Regions from separate parts of the Pseudarthrobacter sp. RHLT3-21 genome, predicted to be linked through region 2. Evidence: riboswitches for the same ligand, from Rfam matches in the RefSeq annotation. Region 2 holds a riboswitch; the other holds the start of a gene.
The links. Region 2 has a riboswitch for thiamine pyrophosphate ahead of AC50YA_RS12635 (ECF transporter S component). Riboswitches for the same ligand answer to the same signal wherever they lie in the genome.
Positions count from the first base shown of each region.

Region 1: another riboswitch for thiamine pyrophosphate. It lies ahead of thiO (glycine oxidase ThiO); the one in region 2 lies ahead of AC50YA_RS12635 (ECF transporter S component).

Region 1 covers NZ_JBWZCI010000001.1:74,684-78,888, forward strand. The annotation lists gene AC50YA_RS00380 (RNB domain-containing ribonuclease) at 1-1,165, opposite strand, end outside; gene thiE (thiamine phosphate synthase) at 1,230-2,006, opposite strand; TPP riboswitch at 2,034-2,153, shown strand; gene thiO (glycine oxidase ThiO) at 2,146-3,531, shown strand; gene thiS (sulfur carrier protein ThiS) at 3,528-3,764, shown strand; gene AC50YA_RS00400 (thiazole synthase) at 3,769-4,205, shown strand, end outside.
Region 2 covers NZ_JBWZCI010000010.1:33,465-37,669, forward strand. The annotation lists gene AC50YA_RS12610 (Na+/H+ antiporter subunit E) at 1-124, shown strand, start outside; gene AC50YA_RS12615 (MrpF/PhaF family protein) at 121-399, shown strand; gene mnhG (monovalent cation/H(+) antiporter subunit G) at 389-811, shown strand; gene AC50YA_RS12625 (DUF4235 domain-containing protein) at 939-1,202, opposite strand; gene AC50YA_RS12630 (heme-degrading domain-containing protein) at 1,244-1,786, opposite strand; TPP riboswitch at 1,844-1,986, shown strand; gene AC50YA_RS12635 (ECF transporter S component) at 2,051-2,701, shown strand; gene AC50YA_RS12640 (ABC transporter ATP-binding protein) at 2,701-4,205, shown strand, end outside.

The sequences.
Region 1 (4,205 bases), on a different contig from region 2:
TGATCTCCGGCAGTGACGGCAGGGCTTCCCGTGCCCAGTCCGGTACCTGCTTGCCGTTGCTCAGGGCTTCGCAAATCACCAGGACAAAGCGGTCGATCAGGCGCCGGAGTGGTGCTGTGGTGTGGGCATAGGCGGCGCCGATGGCGGACTGGATCGCGTCGTCCGGCACGATGCCGTCGAACGCCGTGTAGCTGGCGCCGCGGAACAGCATGCCGGCGGAGTGCAGGATGGCCAGTTGCCGGGGCTGGGTCGGATCAAGGCTGCGGAGGTATTCGCCGTAGCTGATTTTTCCGTCCCATGGCTTGCCCAAGGCCTCGGTCTGGATGCGGAAGTGACGCAGGGAGCGCTCGTCCGGCGCGGGCATGGTGCGCAGTATGCCCACTTTTCCCGCCAACATCAGGTTTGCCGCCGCCATCCCGGTCATCAGGGAAATCTGGGCGTTCCAGTCCTCCACCGGAAGCTGCGGCGCCGCGGCAATCCGGTAGCCGCCGTCGGGCAGTTGCACGATTTCCTGCTCGGGCATGTTCAGGCTGGCGCCGCCACGCTGCCGCTCCAGTTCAACGCGCTTGAGCCCTACTTCCTTCAGGAGCTGCAGGACAGGGCCGGCCGTCCCGGCGTCGAGTTCGGCCTGGACTCCCTTGTAGCTCAGCTTGGCCCGGCTGCGGATGGTGGCCCTGCGGACACTCACCGCGGAGACCTGTGCGGTGTCGTCCAGCCCGAACTCCCACACATAGGCGGAACAGAGCTGCCCGGCCAGGAGGCTGCCGGCCCCTTCGCTGATGACCTCCGGGTGCAGCGGGATACGGCCGTCCGGGGCGTAAAACGTCTGGCCGCGGCGCCGGGTCTCTGCATCCAGTCCGCCGCCGGGGCGGACAAAGGACGGCACGTCGGCGATGGCGTAAAGCACCCGGTAGCCAGGGCCCGCGCGCTCGATGAACAGGGCCTGGTCCAGGTCAGTGGACGACGCCGGATCGATGGTGAGGAAGTCCACGTCCGTCAGGTCGGCGCCGGGCAACTCGTGCGCGGCCACTGCCGTTTCCGCGTCCCGGACCGCCTCCGCCGGGTAGGGTCCCGGTAGTTCCAGCTCGGTCCGCAGGGCGCTCAGTGCCGCCGCGAGGTCGTTGGTCTGCTCGTGGACATTGGGGGCCAACCGATGATGTGACACGAAAGTCAGGTTAGCCCGATTTCCACGGATCGTGCACGCCCGCCGTCCGCGACGCGGGGGATTCTCAGGATGCGCCCGCGTCCAGGGCCGCCAGGAGCGCCGCCGCCGCCGCTGCGGGATCGGAGGCCTCGGTGATGGCACGCACCACAACAATCCTGCCGGCACCGGCCTCCACCACCTGCTCCACGTTGCCGAGATCGATGCCTCCGATGGCAAACCAGGGGAAAGTGGCCGGGGTGCCACCGGCAGCGCGGACTGCATCCGCCGCGTACCGCACCAGGTCAAGGCCGACGGCGGCCCGGCCGGGTTTGGTGGGAGTGGCCCAGACCGGTCCGACGCAGAAGTAGTCCAGGCCGCGTTCGGACGTCAGCCCGCCGGACAGCCGGATGGCGCCTTCAATCTGCTCGGCGGTGTGTGTGGAAAGCCCGATCGCCGCGGGGGCCCCGAGCAGGGTGCGGGCGGACGCGACCGGCAGGTCCTTCTGCCCGATGTGGAAGACGGGGGCGCTGGACAGCATCGCGATATCGGCACGGTCGTTGACGGCCCACAGCTTTCCGTGACGTTCGGCCGCCGCCTGAACCACGGCCAGCAGCTCCAGCTCTTCCGCCGCCTCGATCGCCTTGTCGCGGAGCTGGATGATGTCGACGCCGCCGGCAAAAGCCGCGTCCACAAACTCGCCAAAGTCCCCGCGGTCACGGCGCGCGTCGGTGCACAGATACAGCCTGGCGCTGTGCGGGAGGCCCGTGTCTATGCCGTCGGTGGGGTCTGTTCCGGTCAAGGATGTGGGGGTGGAAGAGGCGGCGGAGGACGTGCCTGCAGCGGCGAAAGATTGCGCGTTCATGGAAACCAGCCTAATTCCCCTAAACTGGGCGGGTACTGCGGGAGCCCGATGCAGCCGTCACAAAGCGGCCGGGCTGAGAGGGCGTCAGAGCCGACCGCTTGACCTGATCCGGCTAGTACCGGCGTAGGGAAGGAACCATATGCCCCCCGCAATAAGCAACCAACCTGAGACTGCATCAGCCAGCCCGGCCGCCGTGCTGCACGCCGACGTGGCAGTCATCGGCGGCGGAGTCATCGGCCACGCCATAGCCTGGGAGGCCCGGCGATCCGGCCGTTCCGTCGTGCTGATCGATGACGCGCCCGGGAACGGGGCCAGCTGGGCAGCCGCCGGCATGCTTGCCCCTGTGAGCGAACTGCATTACCAGGAGGAAGACCTCCTGGAGCTGATGCTGGCGTCCTCCGGCCTGTGGCCTGCCTTCGCGGCAGACCTCGCCCTGGCGGGGGCTGGAGAGACCGGATATCTGACGACGCCGACCCTCGCCATCGGCGCGGACGCTGCGGACCGCCGGGCGCTGATGGACCTCCGGGCCGTGCAGCAGGCCAGCGGCCTGGTGGTGGAACCCCTGACCGTCCGTGCGGCCAGGACGAGGGAATCCCTGCTCAGCCCGGCAATATCCTGCGCCCTGGACATCCCCGCCGACCACCAGGTGGATCCACGGAAACTGGTGGCGTGCCTCCAGGAAGTCCTGGCCGTCCACGAACCGGGAGCAGGAACCGCCGTGGCAGGTGCCCGCGGGGGATTTGCCGTTGACCAGCGGGCCGCTGCCCTTCTCTGGGAGGACGGCCGCGTCAGCGGCGTGAAGCTCGCCCACGGCGGAACCGTCCAAGCGCGCGAGACCATCGTGGCCAACGGATTGCAGGCGGCGTCGCTGGATGGCCTCCCGGAAGGACTGCAGCTGCCCTTGCGGCCTGTCTACGGTGACATCCTTCGACTAGCAGTTCCGCAGCACCTGCGCCCGCTCCTCACCTCGACGGTCCGCGGAATGGTCCATGGCGTGCCGGTCTACATCGTTCCCCGGCAGGACGGCACCGTGGTGATCGGGGCAACGCAGCGGGAGGACGCGCTCGCCGGGACCGGCGACGGTGCTGTCTCGGCCGGCGGCGTCTACCAGTTGCTGCGTGACGCCCAGGTCCTGGTGCCGGCCGTCTCGGAGCTTGAACTCCTGGAATGCACGGCGCGGGCAAGGCCGGCGACTCCGGACAACGCACCTCTTCTCGGCAGGGTACCGGACCGGGCAGCCGGGACCGGCAGCGGGCACAGCGCGGGGAACGCGGGGAACATTGCCGGGCTGATTGTTGCCACCGGGTTCTTCCGCCACGGAGTGCTGCTTGCTCCGGCGGCGGCGGCGATCTGCCGGGACCTGCTGGACGGCCGGACAGACCCGCGATGGGGGGCGCTCAGCCCGGCCCGCTTTTCCGGAAAGCACCAGGTGGCCGGCACAGAGCACGGACTGGCCGGAGTACCGTCCCCACCCAAGGACATCAGCAGCACGAAGGACCTCGACCCACAGAAGGAATCAGCATGAACATCACCCTCAACGGCTCGCGCCATTCCGTGACGGACGACGCCTCCATCACCACCCTCATCAGCCAGATCACGGGCCGTCAACTTGCAGCCAACGGCCAGGCGACAGACGGGCAGAAACTCGGCGTCGCCGTCGCCCATAACTCCGAAGTAGTACCCCGCAGCCAGTGGTTCGTCACGGCGCTCGCCGAAGGTGACGACGTCGAACTGGTCACAGCAGTCCAGGGAGGCTGACACCATGACAGTAACCAGCAACATCAGCACACAGAACCGGCCCGAGGCCGCAGACAGGCTGGTCATCGACGGCGTCGAGCTCGGCTCCCGCCTCATCATGGGCACCGGTGGCGCCCCGAGCCTCGACGGGCTGGGGGCAGCCCTGCTGGCGTCCGGAACCGAACTGACCACGGTGGCCATGCGGCGCTATTCGCCGGCTGAATCGGGGTCCCTTTTCCAGCTCCTGGTGGACCACGGGATCCGGATCCTGCCCAACACCGCAGGCTGCTTCACCGCCCGGGACGCGGTCATGACGGCGGAACTCGCCCGCGAAGCGCTGGAAACCGACTGGATCAAGCTGGAAGTCATCGCCGACGAGCAGACCCTGCTGCCGGACGCCGTGGAGCTCGTGGATGCTACGGAACAGCTTGTAAACCGGGGCTTCAAAGTGTTCGCCTACAC
Region 2 (4,205 bases):
CGTCAGCAGCCCGGAAGAGGTCGAAAACCTGCGCAGGGAAGTCCGCTCCATCGAAGCGGGCCTGATCAGGATCATGGGCACCCGCGACGAACTCGAAGCAATCCGGCAGGAGGCCGCAGCATGATGCAGACCGTCCTGGCTGTCACGGCAGTCATTCTTTCGCTGGCAGCGGCGGGAGCCATCATCAGGATCTCCCGCGGCCCGTCGCTGCTGGACAGGGTGCTGGCCTCCGACGTCCTGCTCGCGATCCTCGGCGCGGCCCTGTGCATCGACATGGCCGTCAACCGGCACCTGAACAACCTGATGCCGCTGGTGGCGCTGTCCATCGTCGGCTTCATCGGGTCAGTGACCGTTGCCCGCTTTGTGGCCGACCGGCGGGAGCAAGCCAATGAATCCTGAGGCCACCGTGGTTGACAGCGTCATCGATACCGTGTCGGCGGTATTCCTGGTGGTGGGTGCCCTCATGTCGCTCGCCGCCGCCGTCGGGCTGCTCAGCTTCCCGGACCTGCTGAGCCGTATGCACGCGGCCACCAAGCCCCAGGTGCTGGGGCTGTTCCTGCTCCTTGCGGCCATCGGTCTGCAGCTGCGCACCTGGTGGGTGTGGCCGGTGCTGCTGGTGGCCTGGATTTTCCAGCTGCTGACCGTGCCGGTTTCCGCCCATATGGTGGGCCGCGCCGGCTACCGCACCAAACACCTGCACCGCGAGCTCCTCAGCTCCGATGAACTCGACGCCGTGGTCCAGAAGGCGGCACAATCGGCCCGGGATGAGTCCTCCCGGGATGAAGCGTCCGACGGCGGCCGGCGGGACTGAGCGTCACCCACCGTCCGGACCGTCCCGCGTGAGTGACGCCGCCCGCGCGAGTTTTTGTCCAGATAACACGGTTTGACGGACGGTTAGAGGCCGTTATCTGGACAAAAACTCCGGGGTGGTGGTGCGGTTAGACGATGTCCTGGGACTTGGCGAAGCGGGTGATGGCCCGCTGCGTGCCGCGGTTGGCGAGCACCTGGATGATGGTGCTGACGGAGGCCGAAATGAGCGCGAACGTCAGCGCCGAGCGGAGGCTCGTGGGGGTGTCTTCGTCTTTGCCGGTGGGAGGCTTCCGGCCGGTGGACTTTTCCCATACGGTATTGACCATCTTGGTGCCGACGAATCCGGCGCCGAGGCTGATTGCGGTGCCGAGCAGCTTGATGAACAGGTTCATTCGTTGAACTCCTTGTGAGCGGATCCGGGATTGTCTTTAGCCTAACCCGGCTGCATGGACTCCAGAATCTCCCGCAGCGCCTCCACCACGAGGTCGTGGTCCTGTTGCTGGGGCAGGCCTGAGACCGTCACCGTGGCCACGGCGCCAACGCCGGCGACGTAGACCGGGAAGCAGCCGCCGTGCGGTGCGTAAGTCGATTCGTCGAACCAGCCGTGGTCTTCGATGCGGCCTCCGTGCAGCCTGCCACGGAGTCCCACCAGCAACGACGGGATCTCGTACCTGGCGGCGGTGCGCTGCTTGGCCCGGATCCAGTGCTCGTTGTCCGGGGTGGCGCCGTCCAGGGCCACGTGGAACAGCACCTGGTCACCCTTGGTGATGTCTATCGCGATGGGCAGCCGGCGCGTCTTTCCCAGCTCCACCAGGAGCAGCCCCAGGTTGAGGGAATCGTCCTTGGTGAAATGCGGAAACTGCAGCTCGCTGATCTCGGCCTCGATCCGGGCGATCAGCGCCTCAAGCAGCCCCTCCGCCTGGGCCACTCTCGAGTCGGGATTGAAGGCAGTCACAGTCGGGTTGTTGGCAGTCATGGCCCACAATCTACCCCGCCCGCGGTGTAAACTGGACAATGCCCATCAGGGCAGATTTATTAACGACAGGGGAGCGCCGCCGTCGGACATCACTGGCATTTGCCGGGGGACCGAAGACGGGCGCTGAGAGTGCGGACAGCCGCAGACCCTCGAACCTGATCCGGTTAGTACCGGCGCAAGGGAGTCGAGTTCTCGAAGTGTCCGGCAAACGGCGGCAGCGCCGCACACCTGGTACTTTCCCCTCCTGTTCCTCAGGAGGACCGAATGACAACTGCAGCAATCAAAAAGACCGGCAATACCTGGCGCGTTGTGGACATCGTGGTGGCGGCGCTCATCGCCATCACCGGCGGCGTGATCTTCTGGGCCTGGTCCCAGGGCGCCGGCATCATTTCCGCCCCCATGAACGCCGTTTACCCCCCGCTGACCGGCCTGATCGCCGGCGGCTGGATGATCCCGGCGGTGCTGGGCATGCTCATCATCCGCAAGCCCGGCGCGGCGCTCTTCTGCGAAGCGGTGGCCGCCACCGGCGAACTCATCATGGGCTCCCAATACGGCGCCACGGTGCTGATCTCCGGAATCCTGCAGGGCCTGGGCGCCGAACTGGTGTTCTTCCTGCTGGTGTACGGCAACGTCCGGTTCAAGTCCTTCCTGCACCAGAAGTACAACCTCATCGCCGCGCTGCTGGCCGGTGCCGGCGCCGGACTGTTCTGCGGCCTCAATGACTCCTTCCTGCCGTGGGGCTGGAACATCGCCTACGAGCCCGCCGACAAGCTCGCGTACATCGTGTTCTGCACCATCTCCGGCGCAGTGATAGCGGGCGCCTTGTCCTGGATCGCCACCCGCGGCCTGGCCAGGACCGGCGTGCTGAGCTCGTTCGCGTCCCGGAAGGCAGCTTCGGAGCCCGTCTTCAACTGATGACCGCTTCCGACGCCGGCGCTTCCGGAGTGCGCCCCGCCGCGGTGTCCGCCCGTGGCTGGGGCTGGCGGCATGCCGGACGTTCCGCCCCCGCCGTCCATGGGCTCGACCTCGAGATCGCTCCCGGCGAGCGGGTGCTGCTGCTGGGCCCCTCGGGCGCGGGCAAGTCAACGCTGTTGCACGCGCTCGCCGGGGTGCTGGGGGATGAAGGGGACGACGCCGACGAAACCGGTTCGCTGCTGATCGACGGCGTGGTGCCCCGCGGGCAGCGCGGCCGCTCGGGGCTGATGCAGCAGGACCCGGAAACGCAGGTGGTTCTGTCGCGCCTGGGCGACGACGTCGCCTTCGGCGCCGAGAACCTCGCCGTTCCGCCGGACGAGATCTGGCGGCGCGTCCATGAAGCGCTCGACGACGTCGGCCTCCGAAGTGCCGGGGGCCGCGTGGGTGGCGGAGCTGGTTTGAACGCCAACGGCGCCGGTTTGAACGCCGACGGCGGGCCCGGTGCCGCCGGGCTGCCGCTGGACCACCCGACGTCGGCCCTGTCCGGAGGGCAGAAGCAGCGATTGGCTCTGGCCGGTATCCTCGCGATGCGGCCCGGGCTGATCCTGCTGGACGAGCCCACTGCAAACCTTGATCCCGCCGGTGTGCTGGAAGTCCGCGACGCCGTGGGCCGCTGCCTGGACAAGACCGGCGCCACACTCGTTGTGGTGGAGCATCGCGTGTCCGTGTGGAAGGACCTGGTGGACCGGATTGTGGTGCTCCAGCCGGGCTCCGCAGCGGGCTCCGCTGGAAGTTCCGCCGGTACGTCCGCAGTCCTGCTGGACGGGCCGCCGGACCAGGTGCTCGCGGAGGCGCGGGACATGCTGATCGGCGCGGGCGTGTGGGTGCCGGGGTATGTTCCGGCAACCCGCCGCCGTGCGTCCACAGGCTCCGGTGACCTGCTGCTGGCCGCTGAGGACCTGGCCGTCTCCCGCGAGCGTCCGCGGCGCCGCGGCCTCCGGACCATCCCGCCCGTGCCGGTGCAGTCGGGCATCACGGCCCAGGTCCGTTCCGGCCACGCACTCACCGTCACGGGGCCCAACGGCGCCGGCAAGTCAACGTTTGCGCTGACGCTCGCCGGACTTTTGGCGCCGGTGGCGGGGAAGGTGTCCGCCGCTGTCGAGCTTTCCGAGGGGGCCGGGATCAATCCCTTCAAATGGAAAGCCAACCAGCTGATTTCCCGCATCGGAACCGTGTTCCAGGAGCCCGAGCACCAGTTTGTTACCGGCCGGGTGCTGGACGAGCTGATGTTCGGCCCGCGGCACCTGGGGCATGGCGAGGAGCGGGTTGATGAGCTGCTGGAACGGCTGCGCCTGACGCACCTGGTGGACGCCAATCCGTACACGTTGTCCGGCGGCGAGAAGCGGCGCCTGTCGGTGGCCACGGTCTTGGCTGCACACCCGCGTGTGCTGGTGCTCGACGAGCCGACCTTCGGCCAGGACGCCAACACCTGGGCCGAGCTCGC